Regions from separate parts of the Halalkalibacter oceani genome, predicted to be linked through region 3. Evidence: riboswitches for the same ligand, from Rfam matches in the RefSeq annotation. Region 3 holds a riboswitch; each other region holds the start of a gene.
What was found. Region 3 has a riboswitch for thiamine pyrophosphate ahead of thiC (phosphomethylpyrimidine synthase ThiC). Riboswitches for the same ligand answer to the same signal wherever they lie in the genome.

Region 1 (4,596 bases), on a different contig from region 3:
CAGCCTTGACCGGAACGTCCTGCGTTGCGCGGGCGACAACAACATCCGGCTGGTAGGTGATGCCAAGCGTCATTTGCCCGGCAGCAGCTAAATTGATCGGATCGGTCGGGTTCGTTGGAAAATGAATCTCCACATCAAGTCCTTCCTCCTCAAAGAATCCCTGATCCTGGGCGACATAGAGGAAGCTGTGCACCGCATTCGGGTACCAGTCAAGCATAATATCAATTTTGGCCAGCTCAGCTTCCTGCCCGGCTTCTGGACTTTGCCCTTCTGCCGCCTCTTCAGTTGGCGCCTGCTCCTCTCCTCCGCACGCTGCCAGCAACATCATACTTGCTGTCATCAAACTCGCTATGATCCATTTTTTCATCGTTTTCTCTCCACTCCTTGTCTACTTCTTCTCGTGCGTCCATTGATAGATAAATTGCAATAAAACCTTCGTGTAGTCGACGAGCTGCTCCACCGCGACGCTTTCGTTAACAGCGTGCGCATTCATCAAATCTCCCGGCCCATAAATAACAGTCGGAATTCCCGCCTCACCAAGCCAGCCGCCATCGGTCACTGTCGGGCTGACATCGATTTCCGCTTCACGGCCAATAACCGTTTGATGCGACGCCGCGAGCAACCGGACGCCCGGGTCAGCCGGATCAATTTCAAGCGAAGGGAAAATTTCGCCACGATCTTCAATCATTGAGCTGCCGCCCCACGAAAAAGTCGGCGGATTGTCGCGCAGCCAGACATCGCCGCTTGCGACCTTTACCAGATGCTCTTCAATCTCACGCGCCACCTCTTCATGCGTTTCATCTGGATAGAAATGCACCGTAATCCAGAGCCGGCATTCATCGGCAATAAAAGCGGCATGCCGGCCCCCTTCAATCACAGCCGGATTAATCGTATTTGCGCCTGGCGCGAAGCCGGGATAGCTTTTCGTAATCGCCCAATGGCGCTCCAGCTCCTGTAAACCGCTAATGAGCTTCATCATCTTTTCAATTGCACTCGCGGCAACAACCTGGCCGCCGGCATGAATCATTTGCCGTCGTGTCGCATCATGGTAGGTCTTTTCACTTTTCACCGTAATCCATCCGGTAATTACGCCGCCCTGCCCTTGAATATGGAGGTCGCTCGTGTCGACAACAACCGCAAAATCCGCCGTGCTGCCTCGCTTACAGCATTCCAGTGTCCCGGCCTCGCCAACCTCTTCACCGATCACCGACTGAAAAATCAAGTCGCCCGGCAAGGCGATTCCAGCTTGATCAAGCAACGAGACCGCGAATAACGCCCCGGCCAGACCGCCCTTCATATCCGCCGCACCCCGGCCATATAACCGTCCGTTGCGTACAAACGGCGTGAACGGATCAAGCTCCCATTTTTCATCCGGGCTGATTTCGGCGACATCAATATGACCGTTCACAATTAAGCTCTTATGCGCCTCCGCTTCTGTTCCTTTTCGAATGCCGATGACATTTGGATCGCCTGGATAGACGTCCCACATCTCAATCGAAAAGCCGTGTTCTTCCAAAAAACGAGCAACAAAAGCCTGCGCCTCTTTCGTATTCCGCGCCGGTGGTGCAGGCGTTTCAAAGGAAATGAGCGTTTTGGCCAGCTCAATCAGTTCCTCCCGCCGCTCCTCTACTTTCGAAAGCAATTCAGCGATCGTCGTCACATCATTCCCTCCTCTCTTATTTAGACAAAACAAAAAACCACCCCTGACAAGAGAAGTGGTTCACGTCTATCACAAACAGATCAATTCTGTCCAAAGAACTCGTTCCACACTTCTTCCCTCCGCTAGTACGAACTAGATCAGGTTATAAGGGTTAAGACAGCCGTCTCTCTCAGCTTTTAACAAAAGCACCCCTAGTAGTGATGATCAATATAATTATTTTGTCTACAAGTAGTTGTACCACACCGCAATAAAAAAGGCAATCAGAAAATTCCAACAGCTCGGCTAGCTGTCCTCAGCTGAAAACGCCTGTAGCTCTTCTCTGTTTCGTTTCTCTGCTTTGCGCGCCATCCGCTCCAGCTCTTCCAAGACATCATGAATCGAGAGAATCACATACAGCAAAATCGTCTCCGCAGAAAAATGATGATGAAAAGCCTTTGCCAAAGGGACGGCCGCTTCATGTTTTGAATACCAAAAATGCTGATCAAGCTGCTCGATCAGCTCATAATGCTCTGCAGGAATATAGTGATCCTTCGTCCGCAAAATAGCGGCGGTTGAGTCGATTGTCTGCAGCAAAAGCTGCTTTTTTTCCGGCGAAAAAGCCAGATTGCCAAGCGGAAGGGAGAGGACATTTGCCAGATGAAACTGAATTTGCTGGAGATGTTCCAGCTTGCGATATTCATGAAAAAAAATTCGCAGCTCCCCTGTTTTATAACGATGAAATTTCCATTCTTCGCGTTGATACTGGCATAGCTGAAATGATTTGCCCAATTGACTTGTTAGCTGACGGTGCATCTTCTGACTGTCTTTTGATGAACTTCGCTGCTTGTCAATCACTTCTTTACAGCGCAGCTCGAAAAGCTTAGCTGTTTCATCAAACAGTTTGTCATTGCGTACTTTAATTTCTGTAATATAATTCGCCGGCAGAATGAGAAAATTAACGAGCGTCGACACCGTCAACCCAATCGTCGTCGTCCCCGCCCGCTCAAAAAAGGCAAGCAAGTAATGATCCTGAGTAATCGGAATCATTGCGATCGCTGTTACAGTCGCAATCAACGTACCGGCCTGCAGCCTTAATTTATGGCAAACAAAAATCGTGCTGACCGTTGCCAACGTATAGGTAACCGGGCTATAGCCGAAAAAATAGACAAAGGTCATCGCCAGGCTCGCCCCGATCAGAGCTGCCGGAAGCCGAACGATTCCTTTTTTTATCGAAGCCGACACCGTCGGCTCAATGGTGACAATCGCAATGATGACGGCAAAAACAGCCGACAGTCCGAAAAGCTGGCACAGGCTCGCGGCGGCAAACACCGCGATTCCGGTTTTGATCAACCTTCCACCAATAAACTTAAATCGTCTTAGTTGCTTCATAACTGATCACTGTCTTTCTTGATGACATCACAATTGAGTCAGTCAGAGACTCCGTTTCTATTGTAAATCAATTCAAACTATTTGCAAGCAGGCTCTTGCTTCAAACTAGCCCAAATTGAAGCTGAATCTTCCAAGCTGTGAAAGCAAGCCGACCGTTTCAACGATGCAATTAAAAAGTCCGGCGGTAATCCTTTAAAAGCTCCCAGTTAAATTCCACCCCTGTTCCAGCGATGTCAGGTGCAACGGCCCGCCCGTCCTTCATCACGAGTGGCCTTGTTGTATACTGGTCAATCGGGAAGCTGTGGACCTCCATATAGGAAGCGTGCGGAATCGCTGCCATTAAGCTGACATGCAGCTCCTGCATCCCATGGGTACAGACGGGCAAATTATGAGCATAGGCGAGATTGGCCACTTTCAACCAGCCTGTAATTCCGCCAATATTCGACGCATCCGGCTGCGGAAAATCAATCTTCCCTCTCGCGATCATATTCTGAAACTCATAAACGGTATGAAGATTTTCACCGGCGGCGATGGCGAGCTCTCCTTCGCGGGAAATTCGTTTATAGCCTTCATAATCATCCGGAATCGTTGGTTCTTCCAGCCAGAGCAGGTTATACTTAGCAAGCTCTTTTGTCGCTTTTATCGCTTTCTCAACGGACCATTTCATATTCGCATCAACCATAAAATCAATGTCCGGTCCGATTAATTCCCGGACAGCCGCCACCCTGTCGATGTCCTCGGCCAATGTCGGTTGCCCCAATTTTATTTTCACCGCCGTAAAGCCCTGGCTTAAGTAGCTTTTTATATTTTCTAACAGCCGCTCCTTTGTGAAATTCAGGTCGATCGCCCCGGCGTAGCAATTGGTGCTGTCGGAGTGTCCCCCCAACAGCTTATAGAGCGGCATGCCTGCCCACTTTGCCCGGATGTCCCACAGCGCGATATCAACTGCGGAAATCGCGAATGAGGCAATTCCGCCCCGGCCAACGTAATGAATATGCCAGTTCATTTCTTCCCATATTTTCTCGACACAGCTTGCGTCCCGACCGATAAGAAATGGACGTAAATCATGCTCAATCATCGCGCAGATCGCCCGTCCGCCAACGCCACCTGTATATGTATAACCGACACCTTCGTATCCGTCCTCAAGCTTAATTTTGACGACCGGAAGCTCGAAATGAGTATGAATTCCGTGCGTCGCATCGCCAAGCGGCTCTGCTAATGGCACTTGATAATATTCTGTGATCACATCGACAATTTTCGTGAAGTATGTCACCGCTATCCCCTCGATTCTTTTCTTTCATTGTATATGGACGGTTTTCCAGCGTCAATTTCATTTTGATTACGCTTTCATAAATCACCCTTCTGTTTCTTGCATCTTTTTGTCGAGTGCCCGTTACTATGATGCTATGGAGAAAGCGTCCCCTCCGGAACCGGATGCCGCGGTCATTTTTATTAATAAGACGAACGAGATTCCACACTTAATTGGCAGTTTAAAAGTGTAAAAAGCCTGTGACAAAAAGGTTGATTTCCCCCTTTTATCACAGGCTTGAACGAAAAGCATTTGATTT
Region 2 (4,596 bases), on a different contig from region 3:
CAGCAGGCGGATCAGCAGAAAGAGCGCGATGCCGATCAGCGACAGCCAGACAATCGGGGCAAACACACCGGCACCGTCAAATTGCGTCATCATTCTCCGGCTGAAATAGCCTAAGCCAGCTTGGGCGCCGAGCCATTCACCGATCGCCGCGCCAATCACGCTCAGCGTCACGGCGACCTTCATGCCTGAGAGGAAAGAAGGGAGAGCGGATGGCACCTCGACCTTGCAAAATAGCTGCCATTTGCTCGCTCCCATCGTTTTCATCAACTCAAGATAGTCTTTCTTCGTCGTACGAAAGCCATCGAACGTGCTGACGGTAATTGGAAAGAAGGTAATCAACACGGTGACGACGACCTTGCTCGTTAGCCCGTAGCCGAACCAAAGGACGAACAATGGAGCCAGGGCGATAATCGGAATTGTTTGAGAAGCGATTAAAACCGGATAAAAAGCCCGTTCGACGAGCGGCAGCTTGTACATCGCAATCGCAAGCACGACGCCGAGCACGAAGGAAATGGAAAGCCCTGTTACAATAATCGCGAGCGTGGCCGGCAAATGAGTAAAAAGCAGCGCTTCATTCAGCTCAACCATTTTCGCCAGTACTTGTGTCGGTGCCGGAAAAAGAAACGGCTGCCCGACTGCGATGGCGCTTATTTGCCAGACAAGCAGCAGCACACAAAGCAAAAGCCATGGATAGAGCCAATTGGTGATCCGTTTCATGACGGCGTCACCTCCTTCGTAAGATGACGAAGAATCTCTCTTTTTAAGGAAGCCCCCTCGGCTTCTAGAAGCTGCTCATGTGAACGCGGCCGGGAAAAAGGGACGGTGAAAAGGGTATAGTTCGATAATGGAGAGCCTGAAAAGACAGCGATCCGATCCGATAAATAGAGCGCTTCATCGACATCATGACTAATAAAGAGCAGCGTCGGCCGCTCTGTCGCCTCTTCCCATTGTCTGAGCAGCCAGGACTGCATCGACAGACGGGTCATCGCATCAAGCGAGCTGAATGGCTCATCAAGTAAGAGCAGTCTTTCACCGGAAAGCGTTGCCCGCAGGAAATTGGCCCGTTGCCGCATCCCGCCCGAGAGCTGATGAGGGTAGGACTGCTCTGTTCCGGCAAGGCCAAACGTCTTCATTCGTTCCCTTGCCCGCTCATAGCGCTCTTTCCGCCCGATTCCTTGTAGTTCGAGCGGGAGAGCCACATTATCCAAAATGGTACGCCATTCAAATAAAAGATCCTGCTGCGGCATGTAGCCAATCTCACGCCGGGCTGAGCCTTCCTGCAACAGCTCAATCGAGCCGGAAGTTGGCTCGGCCAGTCCGGTAATCAATTTGAACAGCGTGCTTTTCCCCGTTCCGCTTGGGGCCATAACAGTGAGGATTTCCCCGCTGTCAATCGATAAAGTTAACTGTTTGATGACAGGAGCCAAATCGTCGGAATAGTGAAAGGTCAGCTCCTTCAAACGCAATAGTTCCTGTGAAACCTTGGTCATGGAATGTGTCTCCGAATTTACGCCGCAAAAGAAAAAACGCCACCATTCGGCAGAAAGGTGGCGCCATGACAGGTTACGATCCTCATCATTTGTCAGAACAGCCACTTTCCTCCGCTAGCATTACCTAGGTCAGGTCAAGTAAGGGTTGAGGTGGAACCTCTCTCAGCTACAAAGCGCCCCTAGTGGTGTTTTCGATTCAATTGCTTTTGGTTTACGATAGCATACTCTCCAAGTAAGATCAATGATTTCCTATGCGAGAAAAATCCATGAAAACAGGCCGAGACCGATACAATAGCAGGCGAAGTATGTTAATTTGCTGTTCTGTACCATCGCAATCAGCCATTTAATGCTGAGTAAGGCAAAGAAAAATGCTGAAAGAAAGGCAAGCATCAAGGAAGGCCATTGATCGCTGTACGATCCTTGAGCGAGCTCCGGCAGCTTAATGATACTGATTCCGAGAATAATCGGAATCGAGAGAAGAAAAGAATAGCGGAGGGCGACCTCCTTGCTGAGTCCGCACCAAAGAGCGGCAATTAATGTGCTGCCGGAACGGGAGATGCCGGGGATGACGGCGAGGGCTTGCCCGAGACCGATCAGAACGCCATCCCGCCAGGTCAGCTCCTTTCGCATGCCTCTGTCGACACCATGCTCAATCAGTACGAGAAAAATCCCGGTAATAATCAAAGAGGCGCCAATCAAGGCAATTGTCGTCAGCTGCTCACCAAGAACATACTCAAGCCCTTTTCCTGCGCCCATCGTGACAAAGGTCGACAGGAGCAACAAGCAGCCGAAACGGTAATGGTTGTAATGTTTCTGCTGTTTATTTGTGAGATAGAGGATAAAGTCCTTTACAATCCGCAGCAGGTCACGCGAAAAATAAAGAATGACCGCCAGCAGGGAGGCGGCATGTAAAAAAACTTCAAGCACAAGCTCGGTGTCAGCCTGCGTCTCAAAAGCGAAAATCTGCCTGGCAAGCAGCAGATGAGCAGTACTGGAAATCGGCAAAAATTCAGAAATTCCCTGGATAAAGCCAATAAGCAATGCTTCCCACCAGTTCATTTTGTCCCTCCTTTGATGGTTTGTACATATGTATGGAAAAAAAGGAATCAATATGCCGAAGAAGAGGTTTGAATAGCGGGTAGGAAGGGTACATTAAATTTTGGAGCCCGACGTAAAAAAGAACAAGCTTCTTTATTGCAACCTCGAGTAAATTTTGGTAATGTAGGTATTGGCGGACTTACTAAACATTTCTGTTGGTAAAGTCGCTGGCAATTCAAATTAGGAGGAGATTGAAGATGGCATACGAATTACCGCAATTACCTTACGCAGCAAACGCACTAGAACCTCATATTGACGAGCAAACAATGAATATTCACCATGGTAAACATCACAACACGTATGTGACAAAGCTGAATGCAGCTCTTGAAGGCCATGATGAGCTAGCAAGTAAGAGCATTGAAGATCTTGTTTCTAATTTAGACGCTGTTCCTGAGAACATTCGTGGCGCGGTTCGCAACAATGGTGGTGGACATGCTAACCATACTTTGTTCTGGCAAATTCTTAGCCCGAACGGCGGCGGAACGCCAACAGGAGAATTAGCGGACAAGATTAACGAAGCATTCGGCAGCTTCGACAAGTTCAAGGAAGAATTTGCAAATGCCGCAGCTAACCGCTTTGGTTCAGGCTGGGCTTGGCTTATCGTTGATGGCGGCAAGCTGGCGATCACAAGCACTCCAAATCAAGATACTCCTTTAATGGAAGGCAAGACGCCAATTCTTGGCCTTGACGTTTGGGAGCATGCTTATTACTTAAATTACCAAAACCGTCGTCCTGATTACATCAACGCATTCTGGAATGTAGTCAATTGGGATGAAGTGACAAAGCGTTACGATGCAGCAAAATAAGAACTGAGGAAAAGAGTGGCAAAAGGAGCGAGTTTTCTTTGCCGCTCTTTTTTATTTTGCCTTCGGACAGCAAGCGGAGCTGTTCCGTTCTGCAAGCATGATGCGAATTAATTTGAATAACGATATTTTCAAGAGACACACTACTGATGAGGGTGGTGGAGTCGGTGAAAAAATCGCTTATTTCAAAAGTCATTGGAGATGTGGAATTAACAAGAGATTTGACAATCTTATTATTGATCGGCGGTCTCTATGCGTTGAGTGTCGCCTTATCAAATACATTTGTAAATGTTTACCTTTGGAAGCAATCGGGTCAATTTATTGATCTGGCTCTCTACAATTTGGCTGCGGTTATTTTGCAGCCAATTACTTTTATTCTTGCCGGAAGATGGGCGAAACGGATTGATCGCGTGATCGTGCTAAGGCTCGGTGTCATTTCTCTATCCAGCTTTTACTGTACGGTGCTGCTTTTGGGAGATAATGCAAACCGCTTTCTGCTCGTGCTGGGCGCCATTTTGGGCATCGGCTTTGGCTGTTACTGGCTGGCGTTTAATGTGCTGACCTTTGAAATTACAGAGCCGGACACGAGAGATTTCTTTAACGGTTTCCTCGGATTGCTAACGTCCTTTGCCGGGATGATCGGGCCGATTGTATCCGGACTCGTGATCACCAGAATGGAAAAGTTCGCCGGTTACACGGTGATGTTCTCGATTTCACTTTCGCTCTTTGTCGTCGCCGTGCTGCTCAGCTTCATGCTACAGCGAAGATCGGCGGAGGGGAGGTTCTATTTTCGCCGCATTCTCGAGGAACGAAAAAGCAATATTAACTGGCGGCGCGTTCTTCATGCCCACTTTTTTCAGGGGCTGCGTGAAGGGACGTTTGTTTTTGTGATCGTTGTCTGGGTATACATAGCAACAGGCAGTGAGCTGGCGATTGGAACATACGGGCTCGTCGCCTCTGCTGTCCAGTTTGTCGGCTATTATACGGTGACACGATTGGTGAAATCCCATTTTCGCAAAACCTCGATTCTGATTGGCGGAACGATTTTATATGCCGCTATTTTCTTAATTGTGTTCGACCTTTCGTTTGCCAAGTTAATCATGTATGGGATTGTCATTTCCATTGCCTATCCGATGCTGCTCGTGCCGTATGTTTCTTTAACTTATGATGTCATCGGCAAAAGCTGGCGGGCGGCGGAGATGCGA
Region 3 (4,596 bases):
TATTAATGGTGAAAAAATAAGGTCGGAAAAGCAGGCCCCTCGTGAAAACCCGACCCGGCCGAGTGAGATTGTCGGTTACGCGCCGGTTAATACCCGTGAGGAGGCCGTCCAGGCGATAGAGGCGGCTTACGGCGCTTTTCCGGGTTGGACGGAAACGGCGATAGACGAGCGGATCGAGCGGATGAAAAGCGCGATTCAGAGGATGAAAGAGGCCGCGCCGGACATTGCGCATCTCTTATCAAAGGAACACGGAAAGCCGCTGTATGATTCGGAAGGTGAAATCGGTGTTTCACTTGCCTGGATGGAGTTTGCCTGCGAACATGCAAAAGAAGTATTGAAAAATGAAGTCCAAGAGCATGAGAGTGGGAAAACGATTATCGCCCGGGACGGGATCGGGGTCGTATCGGCGATTACACCGTGGAATTATCCGCTATCCTTGTCAACGATTAAAATTGCCCCGGCTCTTCTGGCGGGGAACACGATGGTGTTGAAGCCGAGTCCGTTAGCGCCTTTAGCTGTCAGCAAAGTCATTGAAATCATCGCCGGCGAGCTGCCAAAGGGTGTTCTGAATCTCGTGCACGGGGAAACGGATGTCGGTGTCGAATTGACGTCGAATCCGAAGGTGGCGAAAATTGCCTTTACGGGAGGAACGGAGACCGCGAAGCATATCATGAAAGCCGCTGCCGATACGATCAAGAAGATGACGCTTGAGTTGGGTGGAAATGATGCGGCGGTTGTTTTAGAGGACTTCGATGTTGAGGATGAGAGAGCAATGCGGCGCATTGTGATTTCCAACTTTTTAACGGCGGGGCAAATATGTATGATCGCCAAACGAATCTACGTTCACCGTTCCATTTATGACCGCTTTGTTGAGAAGTATATTGAAGCGGCGAATAAATGGATTCGAGTAGGTGACCCGTTTAATAAAGAAGTCACCATCGGCCCGGTGAACAATAAGAAGCAGGCGGAGTATGTCCAGAGCTTAATTGATGGTGCCGAGAGCAAAGGGGCAACAGTGATCAAGCTGGGCAGGATCGTAGATGAAGAGCTGTTCAATGAAGGCTATTTCATGCAGCCGACGGTCGTGCTGGAGGCGGATTATCATGATCCGATCGTGGTCGAGGAGCAGTTTGGCCCAACCGTCCCGATATTACCTTTTGATGATGACAGACATGCGATTGAGCTGGCAAATGATAGTATTTATGGACTGACGAGTTCAGTTTGGGGAGAAGAAGAGCACGCGATTAAGGTGGCGAAGCATATCCAGGCAGGGACGACGATGATTAATACAGCAGCTGTACAAGGGCTGGATGTCCGCTTTCCGTTCGGTGGTGTGAAGCAGTCGGGAATCGGGCGGGAATATGGAAAAGAAGGTCTTCTTGCTTATACGGATACGCATGTTATCAACATACCAAAAAACGGTGAGCTGCCATACATCCCTGAATAAAAAAAGGACGAAGCGTTACGGTTTACAAGCATGGAGAGAGCGCGGGGCTCTTTTCCATGCGGGTAGCGCCCGAAACGATTGTGATAATTTGAGGACTTTTGAGACAGCCCTTGATTCCTCTTTTAATGGCTGTTTTTTTGTTGGAGAAGAATTGGGAAAGAAGTGAAAAGGAATGGGGAAAACAAAGCTTTGGACGAAGGATTTTATTAGTATTTCATTAGCGAGCTTTTTTATCTTTTTAATTTTTTATATGCTGATGGTGACATTGCCGATTTATATTGTGGAGAGCCTGGCGGGCGGAGGTCAATCGATCGGGTTGAACGCCGCTTTATTCGTTATTGCCGCGATTGTCTTTCGGCCATTCGCCGGAAATTGGCTGCAATCAGTCGGACAAAAGAAAACGTTACTAATCGGTACTCTTATTTTTGTAGCAGGTTCATTTTTATACTTTTTTGCCTCGACGATTTTTCTTTTGTTGGTGCTGCGGATTTTGCACGGGGTCGGCTTTGGCATCGCGACGACCGCGACCGGGGGGATTGTCGCCACCGTTATCCCAAGGGAACGGCGTGGAGAAGGAATGGGCTATTATGCGACTTTCATGAATCTTGCCATGGTGATTGGCCCTTTTTTAGGTCTTTCTTTTATTCATTCGTGGGGCTACACTTTTTTAATGGTATTATGCGCCGTTTTTTCTTGTCTTGCCCTCATCTGTGCATTGCTTGTCAACGTAGCGGATAAAAGCGCGGCTTCCGCAGAAGTGGCCGCGGTCAAACAGCGGGTTAGTCTCGCTCAATTTTTTGAAAAAAGAACGTTCCCGATTGCGATTGTTGCTTTTGTTCTGGCATTTGTTTATTCAGGCGTCCTTTCGTTTATCTCGGTTTATGCCGAAGAGCTGAATCTGATTCAGGCTTCGAGCTTTTTCTTTGTCGTCTACGCAACCTTTCTGTTAATTTCCAGACCATTTACAGGACGCTGGTTTGATCTGTATGGAGAAAATAAAGTGATTTATCCATGCATCATCGTATTTGCTGTCGGCGTTTTGGTTTTGAGCCAAGTGGGATCAGGATGGATGCTCTTGCTCGCCGGAGGGCTGATTGGGCTTGGATTTGGTACGTTGTTTTCAAGCTTTCAGGCAATCGCCATTCAAGCTTCACCGCCTGAACGGGCAGGGGTTGCCACAGCAACGTTTTTTGTATTGTTTGATTCCGGGTTCGCCATCGGTTCATTTCTATTAGGTATTATGGCGACATATTTAGAATATGCCGATATTTATCTGGCCTGCTCAGTCCTTGTCCTATTATCAACGGGGCTCTATTATTTCTTTCATGGAAGAAAAGCCCGCCGGGAAAAAGCTGCTTTTTCTGGTACTTGAACAAATAGTAAAATTTTTCTTTTCATTTGAGCGGGACTTCTGTATACTGAGGGTAAATTGAATAAGCAATAACTGGGGGAGTCCAATGAGGTGGGCTGAGAAAGAAACACGTTGAAGTTTCTTGACCCTTGGGACCTGATCTGGCTCATACCAGCGTGGGGAAGTTAGCATAATAACAGCACATACATCTGTTTGCATGAGCCGGGTCCATTCGTTTACGTGATGGATCCGGCTTTTTAGATAGGCAGCGTCAGTCTGACGATGTCACGCGAAGAAGGCAATGCACAGCCTTCACGCCGTTGTGCCAGATCTCGTCCTTTCACACTTAAAATGTAAAGGAGAGATTTTTTTTATGTCGACATCTTCATTAAACGAAAAAAACATGTCCATTATGTCCAGCTTTGCCGGGAGTAAGAAGGTGTATGTCAATGGCTCCAGGCCCGATCTTAACGTACCGATGAGGGAGATTGAACTGAGTCCGACAACGGGCAGCTTTGGGGAAGAAGAGAACCCTCCTCTCCGTGTTTATGATACGAGTGGGCCGTATACCGATCCGGATTATACAGTGAATATGGAAAAGGGGCTTCCGGCGATTAGACGAGGGTGGATTGAAGAGCGTGGCGATGTGGAGGAATATGAAGGGCGTGAAATCAAGCCGGAGGATAACGGCTATCAGGACAAGGATGATCCAAGAGCGAATCACCGCGTCTTTCCAGGTTTAAAGCGGAAGCCGTTACGCGCGAAAAAAGGACAAAATGTCACCCAGCTGCACTACGCGAAAAAGGGAATCATTACACCTGAAATGGAGTTTATCGCGATCAGGGAGAATCTGAAGCCGGAATTTGTCCGAGAGGAAGTGGCAAGGGGGAGGGCGATTATCCCAGCTAATATCAACCACCCCGAAACGGAGCCGATGATCATCGGACGAAACTTTCATGTGAAAATTAACGCGAATATCGGCAACTCCGCTGTTTCTTCTTCGATTGAGCAAGAGGTTGAAAAAATGACCTGGGCGACCCGTTGGGGGGCCGATACGATTATGGATCTTTCTACAGGAAAAAACATTCATACGACCCGGGAATGGATCATTCGCAACTCGGCGGTTCCGGTCGGGACAGTGCCGATTTATCAGGCGCTGGAAAAAGTGAAAGGAGTCGCTGAAGATCTCACATGGGAGGTATACCGCGATACATTGATCGAGCAGGCGGAGCAGGGAGTCGATTATTTCACGATTCATGCTGGCGTCCTTTTACGCTACGTGCCGTTAACAGCGAAGCGCTTAACGGGAATCGTCTCGCGTGGAGGCTCAATCATGGCCCAATGGTGCCTCTACCATCATCAGGAGAATTTCCTGTATACTCATTTTGAAGAAATCTGCGAAATTATGAAGACCTATGACATTGCGTTCTCATTGGGAGACGGCTTGCGTCCGGGGGCAATCGCCGATGCAAATGATGAGGCGCAGTTTGCTGAATTAGAAACGTTGGGAGAATTAACGAAAATCGCCTGGGAGCACGATGTTCAAGTGATGGTCGAAGGACCGGGGCATGTGCCGATGCATTTAATAAAAGAAAATATGGAGAAGCAGCTGGAAGTGTGTCAGGAGGCGCCTTTTTACACGCTTGGCCCGCTGACAACCGACATCGCGCCGGGCTATGACCATATTACATCGGCAATTGGCGCGGCGATGATTGGCTGGTACGGAACTGCGATGCTTTGCTATATAACGCCAAAGGAGCATCTCGGCCTGCCGAATCGCGATGACGTCCGCGAAGGG
Region 4 (4,596 bases), on a different contig from region 3:
CAATATGGCGCAATCAACGAATGATGCCTTCCCGACAGCGATTCATATTGCCTGCCTTTCACTGGCTAAAGGGCTTCGTGAAGAACTGGAGCGTTTAATTCAGGCGATGAAGGATAAGGAAATCGAATTTGATGATGTGCTAAAAATGGGGCGGACGCATTTGCAGGACGCCGTGCCGATTCGGATGGGCCAGGAGTTTGGCGCCTATCGCCGCGTGCTGACCCGCGATCTGCGCCGGATCAGCCGCTCTGTCGATCATCTCTATGAAATCAACATGGGAGCGACGGCGGTTGGAACCGGACTGAATGCGAAGCCGGAATACATTGAAAAAGTAGCGACGTATTTAGCCGACCTGACAGGGTATCCGTTTAAGACGGCGGAGGATTTGGTCGATGCGACGCAAAATACCGATGCCTATACAGAGGTTTCAAGCGCATTGAAGATCATGGCGATCAATCTTTCGAAAATGGCGAATGACTTGCGTCTGATGAGTTCGGGACCGCGAACCGGTTTAAATGAAATTAATTTGCCGGCGCGCCAGCCGGGTTCGTCAATCATGCCGGGAAAAGTCAACCCGGTTATGTGCGAAGTGGTCAACCAGATTTCCTTCCAGGTCATCGGCAACGACCATACGATCAGCATTGCTTCAGAGGCGGGCCAGCTTGAGCTGAATGTGATGGAGCCTGTCCTCGTGTTTAATCTGCTTCAGTCTTTATCGATTCTCAAAAACGGGATCGATGTTTTCCGGAAATACGCGATTGAAGGAATTACGGCTAATATTGAGCATTGCCGCCATGTTGTCGAGCACAGCGTCGGGATCATTACGGCGATTAATCCGCATGTTGGCTACGAGGTCGCCACTAGAATTGCCAAAGAAGCAATTCAAACGGGGCGCCCGGTTCGGGAAATTTGCCTGGAAAGAGGAATTTTATCAGAAGAGGAGCTTAATGAAATTCTCGACCCTAAGGAGATGACGAATCCAGGGATAGCGGGAGCCCGTTTTATTTACGGATAATGTTTTGCTTATCAGGGGTGGGTCAAAAGAAGGGAATCCTTTTGGCTCACCCCCTCTCCCTTAGTGAATCGCTTCACTAAAATTTTTCTTGAGAAAGGTGAAACATTTTTCCAGTTGGAACGTCTTATAGAGAGAGCGTTTTATGATGATGAGTGGAAAGGGGGAGAGCCGCTTGAAAAGAATATGCTTGTGTCTTATGATGCTCTTGATGATGTCAGCCTGTACGTCCGGGCAGCTGGAAAGTCATCCTTCACCGGAGCGCTTGACAGAGCTGCCCGAAAAACGCGACGTTCCTAATTCTTTTTTCACCGGCTCCCCTGTTGTACCCCTTTCAGAGACGGAAATAACAGAGGTGACAGGCTGGTATAGGGAAGACGCGGTTTTTTACTTGCAGGAAGATGGCGAGCATTCCAGCGTACATACGTATAATCTGCTTACCGGGGAGTCTGCTGATTTTTTTCAACGTGACGGCTGGGTTGTCAATATCGCCCCCAACGTTGATTACACGCTCTTTGCTGTTCAGCTGGTCACACCGGAGCATGAGGCGGAAGTAGTGATTGTCGACGCAGCAGGCGAGCCGCAGATGACGATCGAGGGGCTTGGCGATGATTATTCGGTTTTCTGGAATCCATACGTGCAGAACCGTTTGCTTGCTGTCGCGTTTTTACCTGATTGGGAGTATGCCGGCTACCTTGTCGATGTAGGGACGAATGAGGTGAAGCCGGTGGAACTGGAGCAGCCTTACGTTCAATGGCTGTCGGAAACAGAGGTTGCTTATCTGTTATGGGATGAATTGGAACCGAATTATCAGGCGCCTTTATACATTGCCAATCTTGAGGACGGCAAAAAGAAGCTTTGGCGGGAGAACGTGATTTCTTTCATGAGCTTTCCCGGACGGCTGTCGCTGATGGTTACGGTTGACAGCGTCTATGATCTGTATTCGAAGTACAGTTTTTTTCGGGAACGCGAGCTGGAGCAGCAGATTGAAATGCCGATTTTGAACACATATTCGGAGCAGTGGTGGATTCCGTTTTACAGCTATGATGCAGCAGGGGAGATTTTTTATTATGCCCGGCCCAAATACAGCGGAGACTTCTTAAGCTATACTGACGGCTTTGAATTAATCGCATATGATGTCGGGACGAATGCCGAGAATAAGCTGGCTGAATTAGAAAGCCACGAGCCAATGCAAATTGCGCCGGATGGCAACTATTTGTTACTTGGCAGCCGCTATGAATCGGTTTTTGACATAGAGCAGGAAGTGCTTGTCCAGCTTTTTGAATAAGTAGCTATGCCATAAGGTCGATTTTTACCTTTTGGCATAGCTACTAAGCACAAAAGTCACGGGGGAGTTCAAGGGGGCAGCGGCTTCGCACGTTACGCGGCTGTCTGAATGAACCCCGTTTTCAGACAGCCTTAAATGATTGTAACGGCTCCGCACGCTGCTTCTAAAAAAACCACACAGCGGTTTTTTTAATTGATTTTTTAAGTGGATCTGTCATAATGAAAGTAGTGAAAAGAGAATCAGCATGTTTAGACTAGGGGTGTCTGCGTAAAGCGGGCTGAGAAAAAGGTGTTCCTTTTACCCTTGTACCTGATCTGGCTCATACCAGCGTAGGGAAGTCGATGCAATTCATCATCTATATTGCAGCCGTATTCCACGTTCGTTGGGATACGGCTTTTCTGCAGACTAAGCAAGGAAGAAAGGTGAGGTTGAATGAAAGACTTTCAGCTATATGCGATTACAGGAGAAGCGTTTCACCCGGGCCGTGATCTTATTGAGGTCATGGAGGAAGCGATTCGCGGCGGAGTTGATATTGTCCAGCTTCGCGATAAAACGAGCAGCAAGCGCGACGTTTTGCAGAAAGCGAAAGCACTGCGCGAACTGACGAAGAAATATGGTGTCCCGTTTATCGTCAATGATCATATCGATGTGGCGCTGGCGGTAGATGCTGATGGGATTCATCTCGGACAGGATGATCTTCCACTCGCTGAGGCGCGTAAGATTGTCGGACCGGATAAAATCATCGGTATTTCCACTCATCAGATCGAGGAGGCGCGTGCTGCGCAAGCGGAAGGGGCCGATTATATCGGCGTCGGGCCGATTTTTGAAACGAAAAGCAAGGTTGATGTCGTTGATCCGGTGACCACTGCCTATATTCAGCAGGTGGCCGCTGAAATTACGATTCCGTTTGTCGCGATCGGCGGGATCAAGCTCCATAACGTCGAGCAGGTGCTGGCGGCCGGGGCGAGCCGGATTTGCATGATTAGTGAAATTGTCGGCGCCGCGGATGTAAAAGCTGTCTGCGAGCAGTTTACGGCGATTCTTGAACGGCATAAGGAGGAAGTCTGATGAAGCTGATCATTAATGGAGAACAACATGAGCTGGCGGCAACGACGCTTGCCGATGTCGTTCAGCATTTTCAATTAGAGCCGCAGCTTGTCGTGACAGAGCTGGACGGTCAGATCATTGACCGGGCTGATTGGGAGACGACCACGCTTGAAGCCGGGATGAAAATTGAGCTTGTACAATTTGTCGGAGGGGGATGAGAAGATGAAGGAGAGTCGATTAACGATTGCCGGCAAGGAGCTGTCCTCGCGCTTTTTTCTTGGGACGGGCCGCTACCCGAACCCGTTTGTCCAAAATGAAGCGATTCGCGCTTCGGAGGCGGAAGTGCTGACTTTCGCGATTCGCCGCGTTAATTTGGAGGCGCCAAATGAGGATGCGATTTTGCAGCATCTTGACGGGATGAGCTTTACGTACCTGCCGAACACGTCGGGGGCGAAAACGGCAGAGGAGGCGATCAGGATTGCCCGTCTGGCCCGGGCGTCAGGCTTAAGCGACTGGATTAAGGTCGAAATCAGCGTTGACGAAAAAACATTGCTGCCTGATCCGATTGAAACGTTAAAAGCAACGGAAGTGCTGGCCGCTGAAGGCTTTGTCGTTCTCCCTTATACGTCGGACGATCCGGTGCTTTGCAAAAAGCTTGAGAATGCCGGAGCGGCGGCCGTGATGCCGGGCGGGGCGCCGATCGGAACGGGGCTCGGCATTTTGAATCCGTACAATTTACAGCTGATTGTCGAGCAGGCGACCGTGCCGATTATCGTCGATGCCGGGCTCGGCTCGGCGATGGATGTCACCCAGGCGATGGAGCTCGGTGCTGATGGAGTGCTGATGAATACTCCTGTCGCCAAGGCGAAGGATCCGGTGAAAATGGCACTGGCGATGAAGCATGCGATCACTGCCGGAAGACTTTCCTATGAAGCCGGGCGCATTCCGAAAAAGAAATATGCGACGGCAAGCAGCGGTTTGACATCCTTGATTTCAAACTAGCAAAGACAACGAGGGGGAATCAATGTGAAGGAGCAAATCCTCATTCTTGGGGGAGGGGTAATCGGGCTTGCGACGGCCTTTGAGCTGAGCCGCCGCGAGTATGACGTAACCGTAGTTGAGAAAGCGTCATGCGGTGGGCAAGCATCTGGAGCAGCAGCCGGGATGCTTGCTCCTTTTTCCGAAATTGGCGAGGACCCGGATGACTTTTTTCAGCTTTGTCTTGACAGCCTGCGCCTTTATCCACGCT

Region 1: it holds a riboswitch for thiamine pyrophosphate, as region 3 does, so the genes downstream of both, ABMB67_RS03230 (acetylornithine deacetylase) here and thiC (phosphomethylpyrimidine synthase ThiC) in region 3, are expected to answer to the same signal.
Region 2: it holds a riboswitch for thiamine pyrophosphate, as region 3 does, so the genes downstream of both, ABMB67_RS04185 (ABC transporter ATP-binding protein) here and thiC (phosphomethylpyrimidine synthase ThiC) in region 3, are expected to answer to the same signal.
Region 4: it holds a riboswitch for thiamine pyrophosphate, as region 3 does, so the genes downstream of both, thiE (thiamine phosphate synthase) here and thiC (phosphomethylpyrimidine synthase ThiC) in region 3, are expected to answer to the same signal.

Annotation. Positions count from the first base shown of each region.
Region 1 covers NZ_JBEPKD010000001.1:644,679-649,274, forward strand. The annotation lists gene ABMB67_RS03225 (ABC transporter substrate-binding protein) at 1-367, opposite strand, end outside; gene ABMB67_RS03230 (acetylornithine deacetylase) at 389-1,660, opposite strand; TPP riboswitch at 1,758-1,863, opposite strand; gene ABMB67_RS03235 (FUSC family protein) at 1,943-3,028, opposite strand; gene ABMB67_RS03240 (mandelate racemase/muconate lactonizing enzyme family protein) at 3,198-4,301, opposite strand; gene ABMB67_RS03245 (SDR family NAD(P)-dependent oxidoreductase) at 4,595-4,596, opposite strand, start outside.
Region 2 covers NZ_JBEPKD010000002.1:142,519-147,114, reverse strand. The annotation lists gene ABMB67_RS04190 (ABC transporter permease) at 1-717, opposite strand, end outside; gene ABMB67_RS04185 (ABC transporter ATP-binding protein) at 714-1,490, opposite strand; TPP riboswitch at 1,580-1,681, opposite strand; gene ABMB67_RS04180 (undecaprenyl-diphosphate phosphatase) at 1,740-2,549, opposite strand; gene ABMB67_RS04175 (superoxide dismutase) at 2,786-3,394, shown strand; gene ABMB67_RS04170 (MFS transporter) at 3,559-4,596, shown strand, end outside.
Region 3 covers NZ_JBEPKD010000004.1:192,077-196,672, reverse strand. The annotation lists gene ABMB67_RS07445 (aldehyde dehydrogenase family protein) at 1-1,447, shown strand, start outside; gene ABMB67_RS07440 (MFS transporter) at 1,620-2,819, shown strand; TPP riboswitch at 2,884-2,998, shown strand; gene thiC (phosphomethylpyrimidine synthase ThiC) at 3,172-4,596, shown strand, end outside.
Region 4 covers NZ_JBEPKD010000002.1:117,007-121,602, reverse strand. The annotation lists gene aspA (aspartate ammonia-lyase) at 1-1,015, shown strand, start outside; gene ABMB67_RS04055 (YqgU-like beta propeller domain-containing protein) at 1,188-2,300, shown strand; TPP riboswitch at 2,546-2,653, shown strand; gene thiE (thiamine phosphate synthase) at 2,733-3,368, shown strand; gene thiS (sulfur carrier protein ThiS) at 3,368-3,565, shown strand; gene ABMB67_RS04040 (thiazole synthase) at 3,570-4,349, shown strand; gene thiO (glycine oxidase ThiO) at 4,374-4,596, shown strand, end outside.